DNA from 3 places in the Spirillospora sp. NPDC048823 genome. Region 3 is predicted to be linked to each of the others. Evidence: predicted binding sites of a transcription regulator. Region 3 holds the regulator's gene; each other region holds the start of a gene.

Region 1 (5,403 bases), on a different contig from region 3:
AGTGCCGGGCGACGGCCTCCGTGCCCTGGACGGAGTCGGGGCGTCCGGTGAACATCCCCGCGTCCGAGAGGCCGTCGGCCTTGAGCGTGCCCAGGCCGAGGCTGAGGACGATCAGGCCGAGCATGGTGGCGGCCCAGAGCGCGCGCGGGCGCTTGCGGATGAGACCGGCCACCCGGCTCCAGATGCCGTGCTCCGACTCGTACGCCTCCGGCTCCAGGTACTTGACGTCGTAGCGGGGGATCAGCGGCCAGAACAGCCACCGTCCGCAGATGACGAGCAGCGCCGGCAGGAGGGTCGTCATCGCGGCGAGGGCGGTCAGGACGCCCGCGGCGGCCACGGGACCCATGCCCGCGGTGGAGTTCATCTCGGCGAGCAGCAGGCACAGCAGGCCGACCGCGACGGTGGCGGCGGACGCGATGATGGCGGGTCCGGCGCGGTGCAGCGCGTAGGCCATGGCCTCGTGCCGGTCCTCGTGGCGGTGCAGTTCCTCCCGATAACGGGCGACGAGCAGCAGTGCGTAGTCGGTGGCGACGCCGAAGACGAGGACGGTCAGGATTCCGGCGCTCTGGCCGTTGACGGTGAGGTCCCCGTACTTGGCCAGCAGATACACCAGTGATTGGGCCAGCCCGAGGGCGAAGAGGGCGCTCAGCACCGGCACGAACCAGAGCATCGGGCTGCGGTAGATGATGAGCAGAAGGACGATGACGACGGAGCCCGCGGCCATGAGCAGGAACCCGTCGATGGTCTCGAAGACCTCGAACTGGTCGGCGCCGCTTCCGGCGGGGCCGGTGACGTGCGAGGCCAGCCCGGGAGGTCCGCGCTCGGCGAGTTCACGCGCCCCGTCGACGGCGCCGGTCAGGTCCTCGTCCGTGAGGGGCACGAGGGTCTGCAGCGCTTTCCCGTCCTCGGACGGGATCGGGCCCTGTACCTTCTGTGCGCCGGGCAGGTTCTGCAATGCGGAGACGTCCGAGGCGGCCTTCGCGCGGTCCTCGGCGGTGATTCCCCCGGCGCGTTCGTAGACGACGACCGCGAGCATCGTCTCGTCCTTGCGGAACTGTTCTTCCAGTTCGACGACCTGGGTCGATTCGGCTCCGGCGGGGAGCCAGGACGCCGCGTCGTTCTCCTCGACGTCGCCGAGCTTGCCGGCCAGGGGGCCGAGGGCGACGAGCAGGACGACCCACAGGGCCAGGACTGCCCACTTGGTGCGCCTGCCGGCGATCAGTCCGGCCAGACGGTGCGCCCACGTTCTGGGGGGAGCCGGGCTCTGTGTGCTCATGGTTCCTCTCCTGTGCACTTTCCGAAAAGAGAGCCGGCCTGCCGGTCGACCCTCATCCCCTAGATCGTCGTCGGATGGCACCGCCGGCGCCTCCGGCGTGAGATTGGACCTGGGCTACGTCGTCTGGGGCACGTGCCGCCACCGCGGCTACCACCTGAGATGTAGTCCGCACCATGGCCAGGAGGAGATAACCGGAGGGTATCCCCGATTATCTCCGGTGCGGTACTTCCAGTGCGACCGCCACCGAGGATGTGCAGGACATGCGGCTGTCCGGGCATGGCGAAAGCCGGGAGATCCGCCGGCCGCACCAGAGGGGCGGCGGATCTCCCGGCTTGCAGTGCGCGGGGCCCGGAGGAGCTCCGAAAGGCGTCAGGCGACCTTTTCGGAGGACGAGGAGGAGGACGACGCCGTACCGGAGGACGAGGAGGAGTCGCTACCAGAGGACGAGGAGGAAGACGACGAAGACTTCTCCGACTTCTCCGACTTGGAGGAGTCGGACGACGACGAGTCGCCGTTCGAGGCGGAGCCGTTGGACGAGACGCCCGCGGTCGAGGTCTTGCCGGAACCGCGGCTGTCGGTGCGGTAGAAGCCCGACCCCTTGAAGATGATCCCCGCCGCCGAGAAGACCTTGCGCAGCCTGCCCTGGCAAGCCGGGCATTCGGTCAGCGCGTCGTCGCTGAACTTCTGCACGACCTCCAGAGGCTCGGCGCACTCGGTGCAAACGTACTGATACGTCGGCACGGTTCCTCCTCGCTGACTCAGCCCGGTTCGACCCGGGCTGGCACTCACTGTGAACGACTGCTAATGCTACCCGGTAGCGGAAACAGGATTCGCCCCTGGTCTGTTCCTGACCGGCCTGGTCTGTCCCTGACCGGTCAGATGCCCTTCTCACCGAACCAGCCGGCCAGCCTGCCCTTCCGGCTGACCGCGCGCAGACGGCGTTCCGTGGCCTCACGCACGGCGTCGGTGGTCACGACCAGGAGGGTGTCACCCGCTTGCAGAGGCGTGGTGGGTTCCGGGACGAAGCTGGACCCGTTCCGCACGATGAGCGTGACGGACGCGCCGGGCGGCAGCCGCAGCTCGAAGATCTCCACGCCGTTCAGCATCGAGTCCGCCGGGATCCGGACCTCCAGCAGGTCGGCGTGCAATTCCTCCAGCGGCGCCGCCTCCACGTCCAGTTCCCGGGTCTGCTCGTCGCTCTCCAGCCGGCACCAGCGCGCCGCCAGCGGCAGTGTGGGCCCCTGGAGCAGAGTGAAGACCACCACGATGGTGAAGACGATCGAGAAGATCCGGCCGGACGACTCGACCCCCTGCGCCATCGGGATGGTGGCGAGCACGATCGGGACGGCGCCGCGCAGCCCGGCCCAGGACGCGAACATCTTCTCGCCCCACGACATCTTGAACCCGATCGTGGACAGCACGATCGACACGGGACGCGCGATCAGCAGCAGCACGAACCCGATCAGCAGCGCGGGCACGATCTGGCCGGGCAGTTTGCCGGGGGAGGCCAGCAGGCCCAGCATCACGAACACCCCGATCTGGGCCAGCCAGGCGATGCCCTCGGCGAAGCCGCGGGTGGCGGGCCGGTGCGGGAGCCGGGCGTTGCCGAGGACGACACCGGCGACGTAAACGGCGAGGAACCCGCTGGCGTGCAGCAGCGACGCGACGGCGTAGGCGCCGATGGCCAGCGACAGCACCGCGATCGGGTAGAGGCCGGAGGCGGGCAGCGCGAGGCGGCGCAGCCCCTGCGCACCGAGCCAGGCGATGCCGATGCCGATGAGGGCGCCGGCGGCCAGCTCGTACACCATCAGGCCGAACAGCTCGCCGAGGTGGGGTGCGCTGGTGTGGGTGCTGAGCGCGATCACGATGATCACGACGGGCGCGTCGTTGAAGCCGGACTCGGCCTCCAGCAGCCCGGACAGCCGGGACGGCAGCGGTAGCCGCCGCAGCACGGAGAACACGGCGGCCGCGTCGGTCGGGGCGAGCACGGCACCGAGCAGGAACGCCGGCCGCCAGTCCATGTCGACCAGCCACATCGCGGACAGCGCCACCACGACGATGCTGATCAGCGTGCCGATCGTGGACACCGCGATGGCGGCGGGCACCGAGGGCCGCACGTGCCGCCAGCTGGTGGTGACACCGCCCTCGGCGAGGATCAGGACGAGCGCGGCGAAGCCGAGCGTATGAGCCAGCTCGACGTCGTCGAAGTTGATGTGGAGGGGGCCGGACTCGCCGATGAAAAGGCCGAGGCCCATGTACGCCAGGAGGGACGGCAGGCCGGCCCGATGGGACAGCCTGACCGCGACGATGGCGCTGAGTACGAGCGTGGCCCCGAGGAGTAGCCAGATGTCGAGATGCACATCCCACCCTTCGGGGTCGTCAAAGTTGATCGTTTAGGAATCCTACAGATTCACGGGCCGATCGCATATTTGCGGTTGAGGGATGGCATGCCGGGGATCCCCGTTATCGCCGTCTGACGTGCGGGTTCACACCGTTGACCACATTCTGCACCTCGCGTCCCTCGACGGCCGCGGTGACGTTGTCGCGCACGGCCGCCACGAGGTTCAACTGTGACTGCACGGACGTCCCGGCCGCGTGCGGAGACACCAGCACGTCCTCGTGGGTGCGGAGCGGATGGTCCGCTCCAAGGGGCTCCTCGTCGAACACGTCCAGGGCCGCGCCCGCCAGCCGTCCCGACTCCAAGGCCGCGACGATGGCGTCGTCCGGCACGATGCCCCCGCGCGCCACGTTCACCAGCAGCGCGTCGTCCGGCAGCAGGGCGAGACGTTCGGGACCGATCAGCCCGCGGGTCTCGTCCGTCAGCGGCAGGGCGAGGACGACGATGTCGGACGTGGCCAGCAGGTCGTCCAGCTCCCTGAACCTGGCCGCGGCCTCTGGACGAGGACGCCTCGTCCAGTAGGAGACGGCGCAGCCGAGCGCCGCGAACAGCCGCGCCGCCTCGGCGCCGATCGCGCCGAATCCGACGATGCCTACGCGCTGGGTGTGGATCTCGCGGGGCCGCCGGGCGACCACCTCCATCTGCGGCCACCCGCCCGCGCGGACGCCCCGGTCGGCCCAGGCGAGATGGCGGCACAGCGCGAACGACGCACCCACCGCCCACTCGGCGACCCCGCGCGCGTTGAAGCCCGCCGCGTTCGCCGCGGGCACGTCCGCGGCGGTGAGCGCGGCGATGTCGATGCTGTCCGTCCCGACGGCGGGCATCTGGACGAACGCCAGGCGCGGCGCGGCCCGTACGGCTTCGGCGTCCATGGCCAGCCGTCCGCTGAAGTCGGCGATCACGATGTCGGCGCCGGGAAGCGCGGACAGCATCGCGGCGCGCTCCCTGGCCTGCGGGAACATCACCTCCGCGGCGTCCCCGAGCGGTTCGAACAGCCGCCGGACGACGTGCTGGTCGATCGGGGGCAGGGACAGGATCCGCCACGGCGCCGTCATCTGGAACCTCCCGTTCCTCCCCCGCCCGACCGCTACCGCGATCTTGCCTTCCTCACTCTAATGAGCCCCGCGGACGACCCGCCCGGCCCGGGTCGCCGGCCCGCTCGTCAGCCGAGGCGGACGAGGCCCTGCGACGGCGTCACGGCCGCGCGGACGCGCTGGTCGTGCGGTTCGGCCGGCACGGTCTGCAGAAGCTCCTGGTCGTACAGCAGCGCCACGGTCAGGATCGCCGGGCCGACCCGGGCGAGCGCCCGGTCGTAAGACCCGCCGCCGCGGCCGAGGCGCATCCCGGTGCGGTCGGCGGCGAGCGCCGGGACGAGAACGACGTCAGCGCTGGCCACCGCGCCGGGCCCGCGGGGCGGCTCGGACGGCTCCGGGCATCCGCCCGGCCCTGGGACGAGCGAGTCGGGGCCCTCATAGGACGCCCAGTCGAGATCGCCGTCCGGGAGCAGCCGGGGGAGCAGCACGTAGGTGCCGCGCTTCCACAGCGCGAACAGCAGCCCGCGGGTGTCCGGTTCGGTGCCGATCGAGACGTACGCCGCGACGGTCCCCGCCATCTCGACCTCGGGGACCGGCAGCAGCGCGTCCCGGATCGATCTCCCGGCCGCCGCGCGGGCTTCGGGCGGCATCGCCGCACGTCTGCCGATCAGTTCGGCTCGTAGGTCGCTCTTCGA
Region 2 (5,403 bases), on a different contig from region 3:
ATCGTCGTCCCGGTCGCGTCCGGCTCCCAGCTCACGAAGATCGACAAGGCGTTCCAGGAGCTGATCAAGCTCGGCCTCGTCGAGGACAAGCCCTACCGCGTCTTCGGCGCCCAGGCCGCCGGCTGCGACCCGGTCGCCGCCGCGTTCAAGGCCGGGCACGACGTCGTCCGCCCGGTGAAGCCCGACACGATCGCCAAGTCCCTCGCCATCGGCAACCCCGCCGACGGCCCGTACGTCCTGGACGTCGCCCGCCGCACCAACGGCGCCGTCGAGGACGTCACCGACGAGCAGGTCGTCGAGGGCATCCGGCTGCTCGCCCGCACCGAGGGCATCTTCGGCGAGACCGCGGGCGGCGTCACCGTCGCGACCCTCCGCAAACTCGTCGACGCCGGAACGCTCGACCCGTCCGCCGAGACCGTGATCATCAACTCCGGGGACGGCCTGAAGACCCTGGACGCCGTCGCACCCGTCGTCGCCCCGTCCGCCAACATTGCCCCGTCCCTGGACGCGTTCCGCGCCGCAGGCCTGGCCTGAGAGGAGCACCAATGAGCACCGTGTCCGTCCGTATCCCGACGATCCTGCGGACCTACACCGGCGGCGAGGCCGAGGTGAAGGCCGAGGGCGCCACCCTCCGCGCCGTCGTCGCCGACCTGGAGTCCACCTACTCCGGCATCTCCGCCCGCATCCTGGACGACAACGGCAAGATCCGCCGCTTCGTGAACGTCTACGTCGGCGACGAGGACGTCCGCTTCGCCGACGGCCTGGACACCTCCACCCCCGAAGGCGCCCAGATCTCGATCATCCCCGCCGTCGCCGGCGGCTGACGGGGCCGACTCGGTGCCGCCGCCCACGGCGCATTCGTGGGTCGTCGCAGAACCGACTGATCAACTGGCTTCGGCCAGGAGTCTGGCGAGACGCCCGGCCGGGATTCCCGGCCGGGCGTCTCGCCGTGGTGTACGGACGCCCCTACGTGCCGGCATTTCGGGCCTGCCACCTGAACAATCGTGCATTCGGGGACATAATTGCCAAGACAGAAGAATTGCCTAACATTCGGAAATATCATTAGGAGCCCGCGATGAGGATTCGATCCCCTTACGTGAGTATGTGATTCACTGCCGCTATCTTGTGGAGGCCTATCGACGCTCTTTGCTGTCGGATCTTTCCTGGAAGTAGTGATGCGTGGGCGCCCAGAAGGGCGCCGATAGTTCACGCAGGAAGGAATGGCATGAATCGAATCGCGCGAGCTGTGACGGTTACCGGTATCGCGATGGGGGCTACCGTGTTGGCGGCCCCTTCCGCGATGGCCGACATCCACATCTACGTCGTAGACAAGGCGGACATCGGGCACAACGGTCCTACCTATGTCAGCGAAAGTGGACCGGGCAACCTGAACTTCAGCAGTGTTACCGGGTCGCCTCACGCCTCGCCGAAGGTCGGGAACGAGTCGGTCAAGGTCGACGACATCAACACCAGCCTCAAGAACGGCCACGGCAACTCCGTCGTCAACGAGGTCGAGGGCTCGGAGCAGGACGAGGGCGAGGGTGGCGCGGAGGCCGCCGAGCAGGGTGGCGCGGAGCAGGCGTCCGCCGAGGGCGCCCAGCACAACACGCTGGAAGCGCAGGAGGCTCCGCAGGAAGAGGCCGCCCAGCAGGAGGCCGCCCAGCAGGAGGCCGCCCAGCAGGAGGCCGCTCCGCAGCAGGAGGCCGCTCCGCAGCAGGAGGCCGCTCCGCAGCAGCAGGAGGCACAGGAGCAGAGCGCCGAGCGGGCCGCGTCGGACGGCAAGAATGGGCACGACGGCAAGTCCGAGATCGCCCAGTGGGTGAAGAACTCGAACGTCGGGCACAACGGTCCCACCCTCGTCGGCGAGTCCGGCCCGGGCAACCTGAACTTCAGCAGTGTCACCGGGTCGCCTTACGCCTCGCCGAAGGTCGGGAACGAGTCGGTCAAGGTCGACGACATCAACACCAGCCTCAAGGGCGGCAAAGGCAACTCCGTCGTCAACGAGGTCGAGGGTTCGGAGCAGGACGAAATCGCGGATGGCGCCGCCGCCCAGCAGGGCGCCGAGTAGCAGCCTGCCGCGCGCCATGAAGTAGCTCGGATTCACAGGGCGATAAGGCCCCCAGGACGCCTGTCGGGCCGCTCCAGCGAACGCGAGTCTGGAGCGGCCGATGTCTGTCCCCTGGGAAACACTCGCGGTCGACGCCCGTTCTCAGTAGGACGGCAGGGCATGAGCGGGTGTTGTCCCAAAGCGCGTATGCCCACTGCATCGACGGTGATGAGGAGATCATGAACCGGCGCATTGATGCAGCGCTGGGGGCTCCTCCTACCCTCGTCGCGGAACGCCGCGGAACAGGATCGCGGCTTCGCCGCTCCCCCTCGCGCCCGTGTTCGACGATCGTTTCGTGATTACCGACGGATGACCGGACGCGGTGGAGCGCGGCGACACACCGGTGACGATCCCGAACGGGACTCCGGCGCAGGTGGGAACGGGTCGGGGCAGGTAGATGAACCTTCCCCCGGCGTGGATGCGCGGCGCTTGCACTCGGCAGGGTAGAGTGCTAAAAAACGGTTGGCACTCTGCTGTGGAGAGTGACAACTTCACAGTCTGGGTCGGGGCGATGAGGCCTCAGGCCGGCGACGGAATGGCAGTCGTCGGTGGGGGCCGTCCGTCGCGGGCGTCGGCTCGATCCGTCTAAGCCACCTTGTTCCGGGAGGACTGGAGCCTATGGCTGCAAAGATGATCGCGTTCGACGAGGATGCCAGGCGCGGCCTCGAGCGCGGCATGAACCAGCTCGCCGACGCCGTCAAGGTGACCCTTGGTCCCAAGGGCCGCAACGTCGTGCTGGAGAAGAAGTGGGGCGCCCCCACGATCACCAACGACGGTGTGTCGATCGCGAAAGAGATCGAGCTTGAGGACCCGTGGGAGAAGATCGGCGCGGAGCTCGTCAAGGAAGTAGCCAAGAAGACCGACGACGTCGCGGGTGACGGCACCACCACCGCCACCGTGCTGGCCCAGGCGCTGGTGCGCGAGGGCCTGCGGAACGTGGCGGCCGGTGCGAACCCGATGTCGCTGAAGCGCGGCATCGAGTCCGCGGTCGAGCGGGTCAGCGAAGAGCTGTCCAAGCTCGCCAAGGACGTGGAGACCAAGGAGCAGATCGCCTCCACGGCCTCCATCTCCGCCGGCGACCCGCAGATCGGCGAGATGATCGCCGAGGCGATGGACAAGGTCGGCAAGGAAGGCGTCATCACGGTCGAGGAGAGCCAGACCTTCGGTCTGGAGCTCGAACTGACCGAGGGGATGCGCTTCGACAAGGGCTACATCTCGCACTACTTCGTGACCGACCCCGAGCGCATGGAGGCGGTCCTCGAGGACCCGTACATCCTGATCGTTCAGGGCAAGGCGTCGGCGAACAAGGACCTGCTGCCCGTCCTCGAGGGCGTCATGCAGTCCGGCAAGCCGCTGCTGATCATCGCGGAGGACGTCGAGGGCGAGGCCCTGGCCACCCTGGTCGTCAACAAGATCCGCGGGATCTTCAAGTCCGTGGCCGTGAAGGCGCCGGGCTTCGGCGACCGCCGCAAGGCCATGCTGGGCGACATCGCCACGCTGACCGGCGGCCAGGTCATCAGCGAGGACGTGGGTCTCAAGCTGGAGAACACCACGACCGACATGCTGGGCCGCGCCCGCAAGGTCGTCATCACCAAGGACGAGACCACGATCGTGGACGGCGCCGGTGACGCCAACGAGATCGCGGGCCGGGTCAACCAGATCCGCACCGAGATCGACAACACCGACTCCGACTACGACCGCGAGAAGCTCCAGGAGCGCCTGGCCAAGCTCGCCGGCGGTGTCGCCGTGATCAAGGCCGGCGCCGCGACCGAGGTGGAGCTCAAGGAGCGCAAGCACCGCATCGAGGACGCCGTCCGCAATGCCAAGGCCGCGGTCGAGGAGGGCATCGTCCCCGGAGGTGGCGTGGCGCTGCTGCAGGCCGGCACCAACGCGTTCGACAAGCTGGAGCTCACGGGCGACGAGGCCACCGGTGCCAACATCGTCAAGCGCGCTCTGGAGGAGCCGCTGAAGCAGATCGCCGTCAACGCCGGCCTTGAGGGCGGCGTCGTGGTGGAGCGGGTCCGTAACCTCACTCCTGGTGAGGGCCTCAACGCCGCCACCGGCGACTACGTCAACATGTTCGAGTCGGGGATCCTCGACCCGGCCAAGGTGACCCGGTCCGCGCTGCAGAACGCTTCGTCGATCGCCGCGCTGTTCCTCACCACCGAGGCCGTCATCGCGGAGAAGCCCGAGAAGAACCCGGCCCCGGCGGGCGGCATGCCCGACGCCGGCGGCATGGACTTCTGATCGGCGACGTGTAACGACGCGACGTGAGAGGGGCGGCCCTTCGGGCCGTCCCTTTCGTGTGCTCGGTGTCCACAATGGGCTGCCGGCATTTCCCGGTGGGTGGATGCGCTGGCATCATGCGTACCCATGAGTGATCTCTTCAGCTCCCCCGTACTGCGTGTCGATCAGCCGCGCGGCGTCCCGGGCGCCGAATCCCGGTACCGGGTGTTCGACGGCAACGGGACGCTGCTCGCCACCGCGGGAGAGCGTGACATTTCGCGGCTCCGCCGGGCGGCGAGGACCGCCGGCGGAGGCGGGGGCAGCGGCCGGACCGTCCACGTCGAGAGCACGCAGGGTGTGCCGCTGATCTCCGTGCAGGCGCAAAAGGGAACCGGGAGCGGGGATACACACGTGAGCACGGCCGACGGTGCTCTGATCGGCTCACTGCGGAAAATCGGTGAGAAGGCCGGGTACCAGTACATGCTTCTGGACGCGGCCGAACGCCCCGTCGGCCGGCTGGACGGCAGCCGCTACGGCTACAAGTTCCGGGTGATCGACGGCTACGGCAACCATGTCGCGCAGGTCGACAAGAAGCTCAAGGGCGTCGCCACCGAGTTGCTGACCACCGCCGACAGATACTCGGTCGAAATCTTCCAGCCTCTCCACGACCCGCTCCGCGTCCTCGTGGTCGCCACCCCGATCGCGATCGATCTGATGCTGTACGAAGGTAAGGACTGGCCGATCGGGTAGTCCATTCGCCCGGTGGATTTCCCGTACCGTAGGGCGCGGAAGGGCGCGGCCTACGACGAAGCCAGGAGAGATGCATGAGCGACCCGTTCAGTTCCTCCATGCTCAGGATTGAGCAGCCTCGCCGAGGACCGTTCGCCAAATCGCGCTACAAGGTGATGGACGCTGACGGCACCGTCGTCGCCATCGCGGCACCCGCTGACGACCAGGGCCGCGCCGAAGCGATGCGGGGCATCGTCCCCGGCAAGTCGAACCTCGACGCCCGCGCCGTCCTGCTGACGACACCTGACGGGAACCCCCTTTTCCTCGTGGAGAAGCAGAAG
Region 3 (5,403 bases):
TCTGCGTTCCCCGAAGGAGCGGGAGACGGTGAACGGCGCCGTCCGCGCGCTGCGGTCCGCCGCCCCGTCGGGCTGGGAGCGGCTCGATTTCGAGTTCCGCGCGACGGTCGGCATCGACAGCGCCTCGTTCGAGGTCGAGGGGCCGGACGGCGAGCGCCGCCAGGCGATGCCCCCGGGGCAGGCCGTGGGGAAGATGGACGAGCTCCGCCGCGTCATGTACCGGCGCGGCAAGGGCGCCTGGTTCACCGCGCGGCTGCAGATCGAACGTTCGGGCCATTTCAGCGCCGAGTTCGACTACGACGGCGAACCCGACTTCAACCCGCCCCTCACCTCGTCCGCCTACGCCCTGGACCTGGACCGGTTTCCCCGCAGCGAGGAGCACATCCCCGACTGGCTCCGTGACAGGCTCCGCGAGGACTCGGCGGACTGAGCAGGGGGTTGGGCCGGGCAGACTGGGAGGGTGCCTTCCACACTGCCCGATGGTGATCCCGTGCCCGCCGACGGGGCGTTGCCCGGTGGTGCCCTGGAGGGGTTGGGGACGCGGCCGTTCGCGTTCTATGTGCACGTGCCGTTCTGCGTGACGCGGTGCGGTTACTGCGACTTCAACACGTACACGGCGACGGAGCTCGGGCCGGGCGCCGGCCGCGATTCCTACGCCGACACCGCCATCGGTGAGGTTCGCATGGCCCGGCGGGTGCTGGGCGACGTGGATCTGCCCGTTGAGACGGTGTTCGTGGGCGGTGGTACACCGACCTTGCTGCCGGCGGACGATCTGGGGCGCGTCCTGGAAGTGATCGACGCCGAGTTCGGGCTTGCGCCGGGCGCGGAGGTCACCACGGAGGCGAATCCCGAATCCGTGGACGAGGCGTATGTGGCCCGGCTGCGGGACGTCGGGTTCACCCGGATCTCCTACGGCATGCAGAGCGCGCGCGAGCACGTGCTGGCCGTTCTGGAACGCAGCCATACGCCGGGGCGCGTCCCGCAGGTCGTGGAGTGGACGCGTAAGGCGGGGTTCGAGCACGTCAATCTCGACCTCATCTACGGGACGCCGGGGGAGACCCACGACGACTGGAGAGCCTCGCTGGAGGCGGCCCTGGCCGCGGAACCCGACCACGTGTCGGCGTACGCGCTCATCGTCGAGGAGGGCACACGGCTGGCGGCGCAGGTGAGGCGGGGAGAGCTGACCGCGCCCGACGACGACGCCATGGCCGACCGCTACCTGATCGCCGACGAGATGCTGGGCGCGCACGGCCTGCACTGGTACGAGATCTCCAACTGGGCCGCCGACCCCGGCGCCGCCTGCCGGCACAACATGCTCTATTGGACGGGCGCGGACTGGTGGGGCGTCGGACCCGGCGCGCACAGCCACGTCGGCGGAACCCGGTGGTGGAACGTCAAGCATCCCGCCGCGTACGCCGCACGTCTCGCGGAGGGGACCACCCCGGCGCACGCCAGGGAGGTCCTGGGCGGGGACGACCGGCGCATCGAGCGGATCATGCTCGAACTGCGGCTCGCCCAGGGCTGCCCCGCCGGGCTGCTGGACGGCGGGGCCGTCCGGCGGGCCATCGGCGACGGGCTGGTCGAAGCCGCGCCGTACGAGGAGGGCCGCGTGGTGCTCACCCTGCGCGGACGCCTTCTGGCGGACGCGGTCGTCCGCGATCTGACCTGATTCAGGGGGCCGTGACGAAGTCGATGAGTTCCTCGACGCGGCCCAGCAGGGCGGGTTCCAGGTCCGTGTAGCTGCTGACCGAGCCCAGGATCCGCTTCCAGGCCGCGCCCGTGTCGTCACCCCAGCCGAGTTCGGCGACGACGCCGTCCTTCCAGGGGATGCCGCGGGGGATGCGCGGCCAGGCCCGGATGCCGACGGACGCGGGCTTGACCGCCTCCCAGATGTCGATGAACGGATGTCCGGTGACCAGGACGTGCGGGGAGGAGATCCGGGCGGCGATCCGGGATTCCTTGGAGCCCTCCACGAGATGGTCGACGAGGACCCCGAGGCGGCGCTCCTCGTCCGGGCCGAACTCCTCGACGATGGCGGGCAGGTCGTCCACGCCTTCGAGGTACTCCACGACGACGCCCTCGACCCGCAGGTCGTGCCCCCAGATCTTCTCGACCAGCTCGGCGTCGTGGACGCCCTCCACGTAGATGCGGCTCTCCTGCGCCACCTGGGCCCGCAGGCCCCCGACGGCGATCGAGCCGGACGCGGAACGCGCGGGCCCCCTGGGCGCGGCCTCGGGCCGCACGAGCGTCACGGGTTCGCCGTCGATGAGGAAGCCCGACTTCTCCAGCGGGAACACGCGCCGCTTGCCGAACCGGTCTTCGAGGGTGACGCCGAACTTGTCGCAGCCGACGACGGCGCCGCAGAAGCCGCTGCCGGGGTCCTCGGCGACCAGGCCGGGCTCCGCCGGGACCTCGGGGATCCGGCCCTTGAGGGGCCTGCGCCAGTCGCCTGCCAGCACGTCGTTTCCATATTTCTTACTCCGCACGGGTCCGCACATTAACCCGGTCGGACGCCCGCGCGCCGTCGTCCCTCGTCCCTCGGCGTGGCGGCGCCGTCCGATACGGGTAGGATCGCGCAGCCGTACGGGGGGTGTGCTCGGGCACTCCAGAGCGCCCCCGCGGGTCGTACACTTGGCACTCGGGAGTTATGAGTGCCAGCAACGCGGGGGCGGACGATCGGGGGCCCATGGACGGGGACGAAGGAGGTGACACGGTGCTGGACGACCGGAAACTCGCGGTCCTGCGCGCCATAGTCGAGGACTATGTCTCCACCAATGAGCCGGTGGGGTCCAAGGCGCTCGTGGACCGGCACAACCTCGGCGTGTCCTCCGCCACCATCCGCAACGACATGGCGGTGCTGGAGGAGCAGGGGTACATCGCCCAGCCGCACACCAGCGCCGGGCGCGTCCCCACCGACAAGGGCTACCGGCTGTTCGTCGACCGGCTGTCCACGATCAAGCCGCTGTCGGTCGCCGAGCGCCGCGCGATCGAGACGTTCCTGTCCGGCGCCTACGACCTCGACGACGTCGTCGGCCGGACGGTGCGGCTGCTCGCGCAGCTCACCCGGCAGGTCGCCGTCGTGCAGTACCCGTCGCTGACCCGCTCGTCGGTGCGGCACGTCGAACTGGTGCCCGTCGCCGAGGGCCGGCTGCTGCTCGTCCTGATCACGAACACCGGGCGGGTGGAGCAGCGGGTCATCGAGACCAGCGGCACCGTCTCCGAGGAATCGATCGGGCACCTGCGGGCGTTGCTCAACACGTGCCTGGACGGGCTCGGCCTCGGCGACGTCCCGACCGCGGTGGCGGACCTGCCCGAGAAGGTGGTCCAGGCGGACCGGCCGCTCGCGGCGGCGGTGCTGTCGGTGCTCCTGGAGACGCTCGTCGAAAAGCATGAAGAGAAGATCGTCTTCGCCGGTGCGGCCAACCTCGCCGCCGTGGACTTCTCGCCCAGCCTGCGGGAGGTTCTCGTCGCGCTCGAGGAGCAGGTCATCCTGATGCGGCTGCTCGGCGAGACCGGCGATTCCTCTACAGTTACGGTGCGGATCGGCACCGAGAACCCCGACCTGGGGCTCCGATCGACTTCGGTCGTCGCCGCCGACTACGGCGTGGGCGACCTCACACTGGCCCGGCTGGGTGTGCTCGGGCCTACACGCATGGATTACCCCAGCACGATGGGAGCGGTACGGGCAGTGGCACGCTACGTGGGACAGATCCTGGCGGGGTCGTAAGTGGCCAACGACTACTACGCGACCCTGGGCGTCCGGCGGGACGCCAGCGCCGACGAGGTCAAGAAGGCCTACCGCCGGCTCGCACGGGAACTCCACCCGGACGTCAACCCGGATCCGGAGACCCAGGACAGGTTCAAAGAGATCACCCAGGCGTACGAGGTGCTCTCCGACCCGAAGAAGCGCGAGATGTACGACCTCGGCGCGGACCCGTTCGCGTCCGCGTCCGCGGGCGGCGCCGGGGGATTCGGCGGCGCCGGGTTCCCGTTCAGCGACATCATGGACGCCTTCTTCGGCACGGCGGCCTCCCGGGGCCCGAGGTCGCGGGCGCGGCGCGGCCGCAACGCGACGCTGCGGGTGGAGCTCGACCTGAGCGAGACGGCGTTCGGCACGACCCGCGAGCTGTCCATCGACACCGCGGTCGCCTGCACGGCCTGCGAGGGGTCGGGCTGCGCGCCCGGCACCCACCCGGACACGTGTGAGACGTGCCACGGGCGCGGCGAGGTGCAGCAGGTGCAGCGCTCGTTCCTCGGCCAGGTCATGACGGCCCGGCCGTGCCCGGCGTGCGGCGGGTTCGGCTCGGTGATCCGCAACCCGTGCACGGAGTGCTCGGGCGACGGACGGGTCCGCACCCGGCGAACCGTCAAGGTCAAGATCCCGGCCGGTGTGGAGAACGGCATCCACATCCAGCTCGCCGGCGAGGGCGAGGTCGGTCCCGGCGGCGGCCCGCCCGGCGACCTGTTCCTGGAGATCGTGGAGAAGCCGCACCCGATCTTCGAGCGGGAGGGCGACGACCTGCACTGCACGGTCGAGATCCCGATGACGGCGGCTGCGCTCGGCACCAGCGTCACCATCGAGACCCTGGACGCCGCCGAGAGCGTCGACATCAAGCCCGGCACGCAGTCGGGGCAGGTCATCACGCTCTACAACCGGGGTGTGCGGCACCTGAACGAGAGCGGCCGCGGCGACCTGATGATCCACGTGAACGTGGAGACGCCGAACCGGCTCGACGAGGAGCAGGAGGAGCTGCTGCGGCAGCTCGCGGTGCTGCGCGGCGAGGAGCGTCCGCCCGGCAAGTTCGCGCCGGGGCAGCGCGGCATGTTCTCGCGGCTCAAGGACGTCTTCAACCAGCACTGAAGAGCAGTGGCGGCGGCCTACGACGAGGGCCGCCGCGGCGATCCGGAGCATGGCGGGTCAGGGGAGCACAGATGAGCGAAGCCCCTCACGGAGTGCGCGCGTGAGCCCGCCGGTCTTTCTTGCCGGGACGGACGCGCTGGAGCGGGGCAGCGTCGTCCTGGACGGCCCCGAGGGGCGGCACGCCGCCGCCGTGCGGCGGCTGCGGCCCGGTGAGCGCGTCGACCTGACCGACGGCGAAGGGCTGCTGGCCGAATGCGTCGTCACCGCCGCGGACCGCGCGTCCCTCATGCTGGACGTGCTGGCCCGGCACCGGCAGCCGCCGCCGTCGCCCCGCATCGTGGCCGTCCAGGCGCTTCCGAAGGGCGACCGGGGCGAACTGGCGGTCGAGACGATGACCGAGGCCGGGGTCGACGAGATCGTCCCGTGGTCGGCGGCCCGCTGCGTCACGCAGTGGCGCCCCGAACGCCGGGAGAAGGCCCTCGGACGCTGGCGCGGCGCCGCCCGCGAGGCGGGCAAGCAGGCCAGGCGCAGCCGGCTGCCCG

Evidence for each region. The regulator HrcA, encoded in region 3, represses chaperone genes, less so after heat shock. The targets are predictions, from matches to a motif close to TTGGCACTCTCNNNNNGAGAGTGCCAA.
Region 1: a site for HrcA is predicted at 2,055-2,081, ahead of ACGFK0_RS28860 (FmdB family zinc ribbon protein). Genes of this name have one in related genera too.
Region 2: a site for HrcA is predicted at 2,570-2,596, ahead of groL (chaperonin GroEL). Genes of this name have one in related genera too.

The regions. Positions count from the first base shown of each region.
Region 1 covers NZ_JBICUT010000015.1:47,537-52,939, reverse strand. The annotation lists gene ACGFK0_RS28865 (MMPL family transporter) at 1-1,276, opposite strand, end outside; gene ACGFK0_RS28860 (FmdB family zinc ribbon protein) at 1,646-2,017, opposite strand; gene ACGFK0_RS28855 (potassium/proton antiporter) at 2,152-3,636, opposite strand; gene ACGFK0_RS28850 (NAD(P)-dependent oxidoreductase) at 3,740-4,729, opposite strand; gene ACGFK0_RS28845 (5-formyltetrahydrofolate cyclo-ligase) at 4,837-5,403, opposite strand, start outside.
Region 2 covers NZ_JBICUT010000019.1:152,152-157,554, forward strand. The annotation lists gene thrC (threonine synthase) at 1-534, shown strand, start outside; gene ACGFK0_RS33090 (MoaD/ThiS family protein) at 546-824, shown strand; gene ACGFK0_RS33095 (hypothetical protein) at 1,301-2,068, shown strand; gene groL (chaperonin GroEL) at 2,726-4,354, shown strand; gene ACGFK0_RS33105 (phospholipid scramblase-related protein) at 4,481-5,083, shown strand; gene ACGFK0_RS33110 (phospholipid scramblase-related protein) at 5,158-5,403, shown strand, end outside.
Region 3 covers NZ_JBICUT010000003.1:365,535-370,937, forward strand. The annotation lists gene ACGFK0_RS09200 (hypothetical protein) at 1-430, shown strand, start outside; gene hemW (radical SAM family heme chaperone HemW) at 461-1,669, shown strand; gene ACGFK0_RS09210 (DUF3097 domain-containing protein) at 1,671-2,486, opposite strand; gene hrcA (heat-inducible transcriptional repressor HrcA) at 2,714-3,727, shown strand; gene dnaJ (molecular chaperone DnaJ) at 3,728-4,861, shown strand; gene ACGFK0_RS09225 (16S rRNA (uracil(1498)-N(3))-methyltransferase) at 4,962-5,403, shown strand, end outside.